Regions from separate parts of the Paraburkholderia sp. FT54 genome, predicted to be linked through region 2. Evidence: riboswitches for the same ligand, from Rfam matches in the RefSeq annotation. Region 2 holds a riboswitch; the other holds the start of a gene.

Region 1 (7,386 bases), 1.1 Mb from region 2:
TGGAGATCTGCATCAGCACGCCGAACGTGAAGGCGCCGGCGAAGTAACGCGGTGCGGCGACCACCAGCGGGAAGATGATCGCGATCTGGCCATAGAAGCTCAGCACGAAGGTGAGCCGCTTGGTGTACTTCATCACCTGCCACCAGTTGTCGCGGATGCGGCCGAACAGCGAGTGCGCATTCTTCTTCTCGGTGTCCATGCCGTTGTAGAAAGCGATCTGCTCGGCGTTTTCACGCAGGCGGATCAGGCCGAAACGGAAATCCGCCTCGACTTTCTGCGCCTGGTAGTTGATCGGCACGAGCGGATGGCCGACTTTCTGGATGATCAGCGAACCGACCACGGCGTAGAGCGCCGCGGCCCACACCATGTAGCCGGGAATCTCGATCGGCATGCCGCCGAGCGAGATGGTCAACGCGCCGGCGAGCGACCACAGGATCGTGATGAACGACACCAGCGTGACGACGGTGGACAGCAGGTCGAGCGTCAGCGAGAGGGTGCTGGTGGCGAATGATTGCAGGTCGTCGCTGATCCGCTGGTCGGGGTTGTCGGCGAGGCGGTCGCGTTCGATCCGGTAGAACGCGCTGTCCTTCAGCCACTCGTTCAGATAGCGCGTGGTCAGCCACTGGCGCCAGCGGAAGCCGAGCATCTGGCGCAGGTAACGGCCGTACACCGCGAGAATGATGAAGCCGAACGCGAGCCCCGAGAACACCATTAGCAGGTGGGGGAAGTCATGCACGTTCTTGGTTTGCAGTGCGTTGTAGAAGTCGGCGCTCCAGCGGTTCAGGCGCACGTTGATCCACACGACGAGCAGATTCATCACGATGATCGCGACGAGCAGGCCCCAGGCCGTGTTTCGTTCTTCGGAGACCCAATAGGGTTTGATCAGACTCCAGGCGGAGACTTTTTCGTCCGGCGGCAGCACGGGGCTGGCAGAGGTATTCGGTGTCATGAGCATCCTGAAGTAGTGCTGCCCCATTCGGGGCTGACCCATTGAGGCAGGCCCGTCGGCGGGCTGCCCTGCGGCGGGTTTGCGGTACATGCCCGGGCGTCGTGCTCGACCAACGCACGCCCGGGCGAGCGTCAGATTCTGGCGTGCAGCCCTTAAGCGAAAATTAATTTGCGCCGCGAGGCCCTGCGCCCGTGCCGTTGCGAACATGGCGCGACGGCGTGCCGCCCGCGCCGCGTTCGCGCGGCATCCTGTGCTGGCATTGTGCCAGAGCGCCGCCTTTGGCCGCATCCATAAAGCGAAAGATGGTGCCGGATCAAATCACGCGACGCGGCCAGCCGCTGGTTTGCGGGCGCCGCGCCTTTTATGGTCTAATGACCTTCGACGAAACAGGGGTGCTTCGCGCACAGGCGGCATGATTTTCATGGCGCAGCGGCGAGGCTGAGAGACACCCTTTGCACCCGATCCGGGTAATACCGGCGCGGGAAGTTTCCGGAAGCAGCCAGTCTTCCATTCCCCGCCGGGCGGCGTCCGTCATTGGAACGCGCATTGCCCGGCCGGCCTCACCCGCCGGTTTCGTCCTGGGTACGTGCGTTTTGTTGGCCGTACGGAAAGGACTCGATGACCGCCTATTCTTCAGATATGTGTCTTGCTCTTCGTCACGCCGCCGTCGTTGGCGCGCCGTGCTGCTTTAACTTTGCTTGCCATCCTGAAACGGAGTGTGCGCGATGACGCGTCCTGCACAACCCGATTTCGCCGTGCTCGGCGGTGGCCTGTGCGGGCGGCTTGTGGCGTGGGGTCTCGCTGGTCAGGGGCATCGCGTGGCGCTTTATGATCGTGGCGATGCGGCCGGTTCGCAATCCGCCGCGTGGGTCGCCGCAGCCATGCTGGCGCCGCTCGCGGAAGCCGCCAGCGCCGAGTTGCTGATCACGCGCCTCGGCGCGAGTTCGCTCGATACGTGGCCGCAAGTACTGGCCGAGTTGCCCGAGCCGGTGTTCTTTCAGCGCAATGGCACGCTGGTCGTCTGGCATCACGCCGACCGCACCGAAGCACCGCTGTTCGAGCGCCGGGTGCGCTCGAATGCACCGGCTGAGTTGCTGGACGGCGGTTTCGTCACGCTCGCGGGCGCGCAGCTAGGCGCCGCCGAGCCTGCTTTGGCGGGACGCTTCAATCAGGGTTGGCTGTTGCCGCGTGAAGGGCAACTGGATAACCGCCAGGTGCTCACCGCGCTGGCCGCGGGCCTCGCGCAACGCGGTGTCGAAACGCACTGGAACACTGCTATCGACGATCGCGCGCTGCCGCCCGCCCGCATCACGATCGACTGCCGCGGTCTCGGCGCGAAGCCCGTGCTGCCCACGTTGCGCGGCATTCGTGGCGAAGTCGCGCGCGTGCATGCGCCCGGTATCAAACTGACGCGGCCGGTGCGGCTGCTGCATCCGCGCTACCCGCTCTACATCGCGCCGAAGCAGGACGATCTCTACGTGATCGGCGCCACCGAAGTGGAAGGCGAGGACATGTCGCCGGTCAGCGTGCGCTCGGCGCTCGAACTGCTGAGCGCGGCCTTTTCCGTGCATCCCGGCTTCGGCGAGGCACGCATTCTCGAACTGAATTCGCAGTGCCGCCCAACTTTGCCGGACCACCGTCCGGCCTTGCTGTGGGACGGCGCGCAGACACTGCGCGTGAACGGCCTGTACCGGCACGGCTACATGATCGTGCCCGAAGTCGCCGACGAAGCCGTGCGCTTCGCCGCGGCGCTGCTCGACGGCCGCATCGGCGACGCCGATGCTTTCGCCGACTGGCAGCGCGATGCGCGCTGGAGCGAGCTCTTTCAACTGGATTCCGCGCGGGAGCCGGCATGAGCGTTGCGCGATCTATCGCTGCACGCCATACCGCTTTCGCCATCGACTGAAACGTATTCGAACACCATGGACATTCATATCAATCAGAAGCCGTTGTCGTTGCCCGAAGGCGCGACTGTCGCCGACGCGCTCACCGCGTTCGGCGCGCGTCCGCCGTTCGCGGTGGCGCTGAACGGCGACTTCGTGGCGCGCACCCAGCATGCGGCGCGCGCGCTGCGGGCGGGCGACAAGCTCGATGTCGTGCAACCCGTGGCCGGCGGCTGAGCGCCCGCCACGCATTGCCGCAACGCCGGATTGCCGGAGACAAACAGGACTATGCCAATGACTTCCCCCCAGACCGCCGACGCGCTCACGCTGTACGGCCAGACCTTCGCGAGCCGCGTGCTGCTCGGCACCTCGCGCTATCCGTCGCTGCAATCGCTGTCCGATTCCATCGACGCCGCGCGGCCCGGCATGGTGACCGTCGCGCTGCGCCGGCAGATGAACGAAGGCGGCGCGGAAACCGGTTTCTTCGACCTGCTCAAGCGCCACGGCGTGCCGCTCCTGCCGAACACGGCCGGCTGCCTGACCGTTGGCGAGGCGGTGACGACCGCGCACATGGCGCGCGAAATCTTCGACACCGAGTGGATCAAGCTCGAACTGATCGGCGACGACTACACGTTGCAGCCCGACCCGGTCGGCCTGATCGAAGCGGCCGCGCAACTCGTCAAGGACGGCTTCAAGGTGCTGCCGTATTGCACCGAAGACCTGGTGATCGGCCGCCGTCTGCTGGACGCCGGCTGTGAAGCGCTGATGCCGTGGGGCGCGCCGATCGGCACCGGCAAGGGCGTGATCAATCCGTACGGCCTGCGCGTGTTGCGCGAACGGCTGCCGGACGTGCCCCTGATCGTCGACGCCGGACTCGGCGTGCCGTCGCACGCGGCGCAGGTGATGGAATGGGGTTTCGACGGCGTGCTGCTGAACACGGCCGTTTCGCAGGCCACCCACCCCGATGCGATGGCGCGTGCCTTCGCGCTGGGTGTCGAAGCGGGCCGCCAGGCTTTTCTGGCGGGGCCGATGGCCGAGCGCGAAAGCGCGCACGCGAGCACGCCGGTGGTCGGCATGCCGTTCTGGCATCAAGACGGGAGCGCCGCATGACGCAGACGTTGACCTTGAAGGACCGCGACCTGTTCTGGCCGCCCGCCGATGAACTCACCGAAGCCGCCGAGCGCATCCGCGCCCGGTTGGGTGACTGGCCGCCGACGCATGCGCCATGGCGTATCTGCCTGACCGCGCCGGACGAACCGAACGGCGGCGACCTGATCGTGATCGCCGACGCGCAGCAGCATGGCGAGCAGGTGGCGCGCTGGCTGGTGCGGGGCGCCGGCGTGATCGAAGCCGCCGAGGACAAGGCCACGCTGCATCTGGGCGGCGAAAAATACCGCCTGGAAGGCCATCTGGCGGAAGACTGGATTGCCGCGCTGGCGGCGTTCCTCGACTGCGGTTTCGGCCCGCATGACGCGCTGGTGCTGGCTCTGGCCTGGCGCGACGGCGACGAAACCCGCGCCGACGACGCCTTTCCCGCGGACCTCGGCCATTTCCCGCGCCTCGCCGGCTTGCCCGATGCGCCCGCGCAGGCGTTCGCGCGCTGCCCGGACCGGCTGGGCCTCTATCCGGTGCTGCCGACGGCGGAATGGGTCGAGCGAGTGGTGGGCTTCGGCGTGAAGACGGTGCAGTTGCGCCGCAAATCGGCCGAACCCGCCGATGAACTGAAGCGCGAAATCGCCCGCTGCGTGGCTGCCGGCCGTGAGCACGACGCCCAGGTGTTCATCAACGACCACTGGCAAGCCGCGCTCGAAGCCGGCGCGTACGGCGTCCACCTCGGTCAGGAAGACGTGCATACGGCTGACCTCGCCGCGCTCGCGGCGGGAGGCGTCCGGCTCGGGCTGTCGACCCACGGTTTCTATGAGATTCTGAAAGCGCTGCATTTCCGGCCGAGCTACATTGCACTGGGCGCGGTGTTTCCGACCACCACCAAGGTCATGCCGACCGCGCCGCAAGGTCTCAGGCGGCTAGCCCGCTACGTGCGACTGCTCGACGGCGTCGTGCCGCTGGTGGCGATCGGCGGGATCGATCTGCAAGTGCTGCCCGACGTGCTGGCGACGGGCGTCGGTTGCGCGGCTGTGGTGCGGGCGGTGACGGAAGCGATGGATCCCGCTGCCGCCGTTTCTGCACTGCAACAAGCGTTTACGCAATAATCGTCACGTTTAGTCAAGGGACGGGGCAGCCTCAAGGCAACTTTTGCACGATGGCCCTATAATTCGCCTTCCGTGTAAAAGGACTGTCCGTTTCGTGTCTTCCTCTCCCGAGACCTTACTCGAGCTGCGCGACGTCGACTTCGGTTATGGCGACCGGCTCGTCCTGTCGAACCTGAATCTGCGCTTCCAGCGCGGCCAGGTGGTCGCGGTCATGGGTGGGTCGGGCTGCGGCAAGACCACGGTGTTGCGTCTGATCGGCGGCTTGGTGCGCGCACAGCGCGGCCAGATCCTGTTCCAGGGCCAGGACGTCGGCCAGCAAACGCGCGACGGCCTGTACGCGCTGCGCCGCAAGATGGGCATGCTGTTTCAGTTCGGCGCGCTGTTCACCGACATGTCCGTGTTCGAAAACGTCGCCTTCGCGCTGCGCGAGCACACCGACCTCCCCGAAGAACTGATCCGCGACCTCGTGTTGATGAAGCTCAACGCGGTTGGCCTGCGCGGCGCGCGTGACCTGGCGCCGTCGGAGATTTCGGGCGGCATGGCGCGGCGTGTGGCGCTGGCGCGCGCCATCGCACTGGATCCTGAACTGATGATGTACGACGAGCCGTTCGCCGGCCTCGATCCGATCTCGCTCGGCATCACCGCGAACCTGATTCGCGCGTTGAATCAGGCGCTCGGCGCCACCTCGATCCTCGTCACGCACGACGTGCCGGAATCGTTCGCGATCGCCGATTACGTCTACTTCCTCGCCAATGGCGGGGTTCACGCCGAAGGCACGCCCGCCGAACTGCGCGCGTCGACCGATCCCACCGTGCGCCAGTTCATCGACGGCGCGCCGGACGGCCCCTTCAAATTTCACTACCCCAGCAAGACGCCGCTCGCGGCGGACTTCGGCATCGGCGGAGGTCAGTCATGATCAGCGCGATCGGCCGCTCGGTGATCGACGGGCTGGGCACGGCCGGCTACGCCACGCGTTTTTTCTTCCGGCTGCTGCTTGAGTTTTTCCCGTTGTTGCGCCGTCCACGTCTTGTCACGAAGCAGATCCACTTCGTAGGTAACTATTCGCTGGTGATCATTGCCGTGTCGGGTCTGTTCGTCGGCTTCGTGCTCGGCCTGCAGGGCTACTACACGCTGAACCGGTACGGCTCCGAACAGGCGCTCGGCCTGCTGGTCGCGCTGTCGCTCGTGCGCGAACTCGGCCCGGTGGTCACCGCGCTGCTGTTCGCCGGGCGCGCCGGCACCTCGCTGACCGCCGAGATCGGCTTGATGAAGGCGGGCGAGCAACTCACCGCGATGGAAATGATGGCCGTCGACCCGGTCAAGGTGGTGGTTGCGCCGCGACTGTGGGCGGGCATCATTTCGATGCCGATCCTCGCCGCGATTTTCAGCGCGGTCGGCGTGTTCGGCGGGTATGTGGTGGGCGTGCTGCTGATCGGCGTCGACGCCGGCGCGTTCTGGTCGCAAATGCAAGGCGGAGTCGATGTCTGGCGCGACGTCGGCGCCGGGGTCGTCAAGAGCGTGGTGTTCGGCCTCGCGGTGACCTTCGTTGCGCTGTTTCAAGGCTATGAAGCCAAGCCGACGCCGGAAGGCGTGTCGCGCGCCACGACCAAGACGGTCGTGTACGCGTCGCTTGCGGTGCTCGGCCTCGATTTTCTGCTGACCGCACTGATGTTCAGCTAAGACTGCGCTGCACGTTTTCCGTCGGCGGCGCGTCACCGGACGCGCGCGGCGGGGCGTATCGGCGGCGTGGCGGATTCACTTTGGGATGACGATGAAAAAGACTGCTGCTCTCGACTTCTGGGTCGGCCTGTTCGTGGTGTTGGGTTTCGTGGCGTTGCTGTTTCTCGCGCTGAAGGCCGGCAACATGAGCTCGTTGTCGTTCCAGGCAACCTATCCCGTCAAGCTCAAGTTTGACAATATCGGCGGACTGAAGGCGCGCGCACCCGTGAAGAGCGCGGGCGTGACGGTTGGCCGCGTCGATTCGATCGGCTTCGACAGCAATTCGTACCAGGCCGTCGTCACCATCGACCTCGACAAGCAGTACCAGTTTCCGAAAGACACTTCGGCGAAGATCCTGACCTCGGGTCTGCTCGGCGAGCAATACATCGGGCTCGAACCCGGCGGCGACAGCGAAATGCTCAAGGCGGGCGACACCATCTCCATGACGCAATCGGCGATCGTGCTGGAAAACCTCATCGGACAGTTTCTGTATAGCAAGGCCGCGGATTCGGGTGCGTCCAAGCCTGGCGCGTCCGCGCCCGTGACTGCGCCGGCGGCGCCGAGCCTGCCCGCCTCCGGCGCGGCCGGGCAATAAGGAGAACAAGAATGCAGATCACACGCACCA
Region 2 (7,386 bases):
ATTTGCAGCGACGTCGAGAGAAACAGGTCCGAAGGCAGCTTCAGACGTCCGGCCAGATGCGCGCCGCCTGCCCAGAAAAGCGCGCCGCACAGAATCGCCAGGCTGCCGCTCGCCGAGCCGGGCGCGCTGTCGCCGTGGCTGAGAATCGCGATGCCGACCAGACCGAGGCCCACCGCGAACCACTCGCCGCGGCCGATCTTGCGCCCCGCCACGGCCGCGATCACGGTCGCGAACAGCGGCACGGTTGCGACCATGACCGCCGCGGTGCCGGTGCCGACCGTGCGCATCCCATAGGCGAGCATGCCGCTCGACAACCCGACCAGCATGGTGCCGACGAGCCCGGCGTTGCGGATCTCGGCGGCGCTCGGCCGAACCGGATTGCGGCGCGCCGCGAACACGAACAGCCCTACGCCGGCGAACAGATTGCGCAGCCCCGAGAGCAGCAGCGGCGGAAACGAACCCAGCGCGACGTGCACGGCGAGATACGTCGAACCCCACACGACATAGACGACGGCGAGCGCGAGCGCAATCTGCCCGTTGCGCGACTGCGGCAAACGGATCGGAAAACCACGCGAAAAACGGCTTGGAAGTTGCAGCGACATGCGTTCAATCCGCCCATGCCGCTCGAGGTGCTGCGCCCCCGCTGAAGACCCTGTGGCGGGATGGCGGACACCGCATCGGCGATGCGGTCTGACGGGCGAGGCTGGCGGACATGTCGGTGGAACGGAAGGACGATAGATGGCCACTGGGGCCACAATGCCGCGGCAATCGACAGGCATCGAGCCACGGCGAACACGCGCCAAACGTTTGGCGCGCATCGCATTATGCAGTAAGCGCCCACTGGGTCGCCTGAAAGAATCGTAACTTTTTGGCGTACTTGCAACAGAAAGCCGGGACGTCTCCCGGCTTTTCGTTGCGCCGGCCGCCGGCGCGTTCGAGCTATGCAGCTCGCATCGTCCGGACGGCTCAGTTGGCCATGGCGCCCGACGCTTCGTGCTTCATGCCCGTCGCATCGCCCTTTTTCATCTTGTCGTGCTTCATCGCGTCCTTCTTCGTGCCGCCCTTCGACATGCTGTCTTTGGACATGGAATCCTTCGACATCGAATCGTTGGACATGGCGCCGCTTGCCTGGGCGAAAGCGGTCCCGCCGCCGGTCAGGAGAGCGACGGCCAGTGCTGCGATTGCGAACTTCTTCATGAGATGACTCCTTGGTTGTGGGTGAAGCAGAACCGGCCATTCCGATAGCCGGCGTATTTCCGAAGCTTCTGCCGTCCGGGGTCGCACAGCCGTTCCAGCGGCGCCGACCCGCGCGCGTCAGGAGCCTCCGAACCAGTTGTAGCCCTGGTCGACCCAATAGCCGCCGGGATACGTGTTGGTGACGAACATCTCGACGATGTGCTTCGGATTCTTGTAGCCGAGCTTAGTCGGCATGCGCAGCTTCATCGGGAAGCCGTATTTCGCGGGCAGACGCTCGCCGTCGTACGAGAACGTGAGCAGCGTTTGCGGATGCAGCGCGGTCGGCATGTCGATGCTTTCGTAGTAGTCGTCGGCGCATTTGAAGCCGACGTACTTCGCGCTGGTGTCCGCGCCGATGCGCCGCAGAAAGTCGCTGAACGGCGTGCCGCCCCAGCGGCCGATCGCGCTCCACCCTTCCACGCAGATATGCCGCGTGATCTGCTCGGCGTGCGGCAGCGCGTACAACTCGGGCAAGGACCAGACGCGCTGGCCGGTCACGAGTCCGCTGATCTTCAGCCGGTAGTCGGCGCCGTTCACCTCGGGAACGTCGTCGATCCCGTAGAACGCGTTGAACGGAAACGGCCGCGTGAGCTGCGCTTCGGTGTAGGTCGGCGCGAGTTGCTTCGGATCGAACAGCGCGGCCTGCGCGCGGTCGTTCAGGCGCGAGACGGCGGTGAGAAACTGGTTGACCGAGTCGTCGTCGGTGAGCGAGCAGCCGGTCAGCAGCGACAGGCCGCCGAGCGTCAGAAGCCGCTTGCCGAACAGGCGCCGCGACGGCATCGCGAGTTCGCGGCGGGCGTCGATCAGGATCGATTCGCGGTCGAGTTTCGGGCCAATGGATCGAGTGGATTGTCGAGTAAGCTTGTTCATGATTCGGTATCCGTAACGTTCGCCTGGACGGTTGAGTGGCTCAGTGTCCGCGCAACATCGCGAGCAGCGAGCGCGGCACGAGCGCCACCATCACCAGATGCACGGCGATGAACGCGGCCATTAGCGACATCGCGCAGAAGTGGACGACGCGCGCGTTGTCGTAGCCGCCCATCAGTTCGCGCAGCAGCGGAAACTGCACCGACTTCCAGATCGCGAGACCCGAAAGCACCAGCACGATCAGATCGCAGACCACGAACAGATAGGCGAATTTCTGCACCGCGTTGTAGACGCGCAAGTCGGCGTGCGAGAGCTTGCCGGTTAACGCGGCGATGAAATCGTGCAGCACGGCGCGCGGCGACACCGGCAGAAACTTGCGCACGAAGCGTCCGCTCGCGAGATTCAACGCGAGATACAGCAGGCCGTTGAAGACCAGCAGCCACATCGCCGCGAAATGCCATTGCAGTGCACCGCCGAGCCAGCCGCCGAGCGTGATGGCAGGCGGAAAATGGAACGCCGGGAAGATCGGCGAGGCGTCGTAGATGCGCCAGCCCGAGAGCATCATCACGATGGCCGCGAGCGCGTTGAGCCAATGCGTGAGACGCACCCACAGTGGATGAATCGCACCGCTCTTCGGCATAGCCGGCGGCGCGCTGTCGCGAAGTGCATGATGGGTTGCCATGAGAATCTCCTGTGAACGAAGACGCGGCGATCAACGGCACGCGGCCAGTTCGGCCACCTGCAGGACATCGCCGGTCGCCGCGTTTTCGACGAAGGCGACCACGCCGAAGCGCTCGGCGGGCGCGTTGACGTTGGCATCCGCGGCGGCGTCCTGGATGCGGATATCGCGGCGAATCTGCGCGTTGCCCGCGACGAGCGGCACCGGGCCGATCCATTGCCGCACGACCCGTTCGTGATGCAGGGTGACGCCGCTGTTTTCGCCGGCGCCGACTTGCGAGCTCAGCGAGTTTTCATAAACGGCGAGGTAGGCGTCCAGTTGGTCTGCCGTGTCCGCCGCCTTGCTGGTGAATTGCGCCGCGACATTGAACGCGCCCGGCGTCTGCTGCGCTTTGAGCTCCAGCGCGACGTTCGCCTGTGCCGGTTCGGCGACGACCCTGCCGATGCGGTTCTGAAAACTGTCGCGCTGCGACCAGCTACGCAGTTCGCGTCCCGAGACAAAGATTTCCGGCGTGTAGATGGTGTGACCGCCTCCGAGATCGGTGAGCGCCTGCTGGCGTTCGGTGAAGCGATGTTGCGAGAAGCGGTCGGTCCAGCCGAGGCTGTTCCAATAGTCCACGTGCAGGGCCAACGGCACGATGCTTTGCGTCGCGCCGCTGTTTTTCCATTGGCTCAGCCAGTTATCGGCGGGCGGGCAGCTGTTGCAGCCTTCGCTGCTGTACAGCTCGACCAGCGCCACGCGATGCGCCGGGCTGTGCGCACTGCAGACGGCGCTGGCAGCGGTCGCGAGGCCGCTGGCCGCGAGCGTCGTCAGCGCGAGAGCCAGCGCGACGATGCGGGTGAAGGGCCGATAGCCTCGGCGGGGTCCGGCGGTTTGCATGACGTGCTCCGATCAGGATCTGCACGTTTGTCGAAGCGCGGGGCCAGTTATGACAGCCCGTTTGCAACTTTCTTCCTGAAACCCGAACAAGTCGAGAGACGTGCGACCCCGTGCTAACATTGAGCTTTCGATCGCGCCCATTCAGATTGATGGCGGCGCCCTCTTCACTCTCTTTCGTTACCTGCCGGCTACCTCGATGCGCTTTCCGACTTCCCGTGCCTTCTTCCGCTTGCGCCCCCGTCGCGCAACCGGCTGCGCGCGCGCGGAACGCATGCCGCGTCGCGCCGGCGAGCCGTCCCGAACGCTCCCGCTCCACGCCGCCCGGCGCCCGATCTAACGCTGCTCGCTCCATTTGCCTGAGCCGCGTCGTCGGGCTCCGGGCCGATCTCATCCGCACGCTGTTCCCTCAAATGCAGATCGAATTGGAGTACCCGTCGTGAAAAAGACGAAAACCTGTTACCTCACCGAACTCGACGTCACCCGTCTCGAGAAACACGCCGCCGCGCCCGGCGCCGACGCGCGTTTGCAGAACATGCTCGACGACGTGCTGGAACGCGCCGTGATCGTCGAGTCGCGCGAGATTCCGGCCAACGTCGTCACGATGAATTCACAAGCCACGCTGGTCGACGAAACCAGCGGCGAGCACATGACCTGGACCGTGGTCTATCCGCCCAACGCGGACTTCGCGCACGGCCGCCTGAATGTGTTCTCGCCGGCCGGCCTCGCGCTGCTCGGCGCCAAACGCGGCGAGCGCATCCGCTTCACGCCGCCGAGCGGCACGGAGAAAGTGCTCAAGCTGGAAAAGATCCTGTTTCAACCCGAAGCCGCCGACGATTTCACGCTGTAAGCAACGCTCGCGCGCAACACAAAACTTTTGCGCCGCTTCACGTTCTGCCGCCCTCTCAACAGAAGAATAGTACGTGGCGGCCCGCTGTTATCTCCGTCATCGGACTTTTCGAGATGGGTTGCCAAGCAGCGGGCGGCCGGTGTATCGTGTGCGCTGCTAACGCGGGGGTCCTGCGTCGCACGGAGGTTGGAGGTCCGTGCTGCGTGGGTGAGAAATACCCTTTGAACCTGATCTGGATAATGCCAGCGCAGGGAAGCGTACGGAATTCGCCACAGCAGCACCGTCTTATTCTCTCGGCGCATTCCGACAACTTCCGTCTCGTCTCCTGCTTAGCCGCCCCACATAGCTTTGCACTGGAGATACGATGAACGCCAATCCGAAGTTCCTTTCCGCCGACGCTCACGTCGATGAAGCCGCTGTCGCGCCGCTGCCGAATTCCCGCAAGGTCTACGTGACCGGCTCGCGTCCCGATATCCGTGTGCCGATGCGCGAAATCTCGCAGGCCGACACACCCGACAGCTTCGGCGGAGAAAAGAACCCGCCGGTCTATGTCTACGACACGTCGGGTCCTTACTCCGATCCGGACGCGAAGATCGACATTCGCGCCGGTCTGCCCGCACTGCGCCAGGCCTGGATCGAAGAGCGTGGCGACACCGAAGCGCTGACGGGCCTGTCGAGCGACTTCAGCCGCGAACGCGCCGCCGACACCGCCACCGCCGATCTGCGCTTCAAGGGCCTGCATCGCACGCCGCGCCGCGCGATCGCCGGCAAGAACGTCTCGCAGATGCACTACGCGCGCAAAGGCATCATCACGCCGGAAATGGAATACATCGCGATTCGCGAGAATCAGCGCCGCGCCGAGTATCTGGAAAGCCTGAAGACGAGCGGCCCGAACGGCGAAAAGCTCGCGGCGATGATGGGCCGCCAGCATCCGGGCCAGGCGTTCGGCGCGAGCGCGTTCGGTCCGAACGGACTCACGGCGATCACGCCGGAATTCGTGCGCGAGGAAGTGGCGCGCGGCCGGGCGATCATCCCGAACAACATCAATCACCCGGAAAGCGAACCGATGATCATCGGCCGCAACTTCCTCGTGAAGGTGAATGCGAATATCGGCAACTCGGCGGTGACGTCCTCCATCGGCGAGGAAGTCGACAAGATGACGTGGGCGATCCGCTGGGGCGGCGACACGGTGATGGATCTCTCCACCGGCAAGCACATCCACGAAACGCGCGAGTGGATCATCCGTAATTCGCCGGTGCCGATCGGCACGGTGCCGATCTATCAGGCGCTCGAAAAGGTCAACGGCAAGGCCGAGGACCTGACGTGGGAAATCTTCCGCGACACGCTGATCGAACAGGCCGAGCAGGGCGTCGACTACTTCACGATTCACGCAGGCGTGCGTCTGCAATACGTGCCGCTGACCGCCAAACGCATGACGGGCATCGTCTCGCGCGGTGGCTCGATCATGGCGAAGTGGTGTCTCGCGCACCACAAGGAAAGCTTTCTGTACGAGCACTTCGAAGACATCTGCGAAATCATGAAGGCCTATGACGTGGCCTTCTCGCTCGGCGACGGCCTGCGTCCCGGCTCGATCTACGACGCCAACGACGAAGCGCAGCTCGGCGAACTGAAGACGCTCGGCGAACTCACGCAGATCGCGTGGAAGCACGACGTGCAGACCATGATCGAAGGTCCGGGCCACGTGCCGATGCAGCTCATCAAGGAGAACATGGACCTGCAACTGGAATGGTGTGACGAAGCGCCGTTCTACACGCTCGGGCCGCTCACCACCGACATCGCTCCGGGCTACGACCACATCACCTCGGGCATTGGCGCGGCGATGATCGGCTGGTTCGGCACCGCCATGCTCTGCTACGTCACGCCGAAGGAACACCTCGGCTTGCCGAACAAGGACGACGTCAAGACCGGCATCATCACCTACAAGCTCGCCGCGCACGCCGCCGATCTGGCGAAGGGCCATCCGGGCGCGCAGGTGCGCGATAACGCGCTCTCCAAGGCGCGCTTCGAGTTCCGTTGGGAAGACCAGTTCAACCTCGGCCTCGATCCGGACAAGGCGCGCGAATTCCACGACGAAACGCTGCCGAAGGATTCGGCCAAGGTCGCGCATTTCTGCTCGATGTGCGGCCCGCACTTCTGCTCGATGAAAATCACCCAGGACGTGCGCGAGTTCGCCGCGCAACAAGGCGTCAGCGACGACGAGGCGCTGAAGAAAGGCATGGAAGTGAAGTCGATCGAGTTCATGAAGAAAGGCGCTGAGATTTATCAGCGGCAGTAAGGTTCGGCCTGCGGATCGAGCGTCGTGGTGACGCCACCCGATCCGCCAGATCACTACATTGCAGCATCGAAGCCCGCCACTGGCGGGCTTTTGCGTTCATGGCATCCAGGCACGCCGCATGCTGGGTGGAGGGAAACATTTGATTACGAAGCCGTCAGTTCGCTGACAAGCGCATACATCCTGATACGGGATGCGGCGATACCATCAAATGCAAGGACGGGAGTACTTCCAACCATAACTACTGGAGTCGACATCATGAAATCGATACGTCAAATCGGTACGTTCGCGGCCATCGTGGCAGTCGTGGTGAGCCTTTCCGCATGCGAAGGCATGAGCCGCCAGGGGCGCGATACGGCAATCGGCGCGGGCTTGGGTGGCGCGGCAGGCGCGGCCGTCGGAGGCAATGCGCTGTCGACGCTCGGCGGTGCGGCGGTGGGCGGCGTCGTGGGGCATGAGGTGGGCAAGTAAGACGTATGGCGGATCATCGCGCCATGTTTTTCGTGTTTGACGTGAGCGTTGGTCGGCCATTGTCCGACCAACGAATGACCCGCGAGGCTGCTCTCGCATGAGACCCGCGATAGC

The links. A riboswitch is a leader RNA that binds a small molecule or an ion and turns the genes downstream of it on or off. The one in region 2 is predicted to bind thiamine pyrophosphate.
Region 1: linked by a shared signal. The riboswitch ahead of RI103_RS01570 (FAD-dependent oxidoreductase) and the one ahead of thiC (phosphomethylpyrimidine synthase ThiC) in region 2 are both predicted to bind thiamine pyrophosphate.

The regions. Positions count from the first base shown of each region.
Region 1 is NZ_CP134195.1:330,186-337,571, forward strand. Features, by position in the region: gene RI103_RS01565 (ABC transporter ATP-binding protein/permease) at 1-949, opposite strand, end outside; TPP riboswitch at 1,328-1,451, shown strand; gene RI103_RS01570 (FAD-dependent oxidoreductase) at 1,675-2,805, shown strand; gene thiS (sulfur carrier protein ThiS) at 2,872-3,069, shown strand; gene RI103_RS01580 (thiazole synthase) at 3,127-3,942, shown strand; gene thiE (thiamine phosphate synthase) at 3,939-5,042, shown strand; gene RI103_RS01590 (ABC transporter ATP-binding protein) at 5,137-5,958, shown strand; gene mlaE (lipid asymmetry maintenance ABC transporter permease subunit MlaE) at 5,955-6,722, shown strand; gene mlaD (outer membrane lipid asymmetry maintenance protein MlaD) at 6,814-7,356, shown strand; gene RI103_RS01605 (VacJ family lipoprotein) at 7,368-7,386, shown strand, end outside.
Region 2 is NZ_CP134195.1:1,408,092-1,415,477, reverse strand. Features, by position in the region: gene RI103_RS06740 (EamA family transporter) at 1-602, opposite strand, end outside; gene RI103_RS06735 (pentapeptide MXKDX repeat protein) at 967-1,197, opposite strand; gene RI103_RS06730 (molybdopterin-dependent oxidoreductase) at 1,315-2,106, opposite strand; gene RI103_RS06725 (cytochrome b/b6 domain-containing protein) at 2,147-2,785, opposite strand; gene RI103_RS06720 (DUF1223 domain-containing protein) at 2,816-3,661, opposite strand; gene RI103_RS06715 (GreA/GreB family elongation factor) at 4,098-4,508, shown strand; TPP riboswitch at 4,662-4,780, shown strand; gene thiC (phosphomethylpyrimidine synthase ThiC) at 4,873-6,804, shown strand; gene RI103_RS06705 (glycine zipper 2TM domain-containing protein) at 7,060-7,272, shown strand.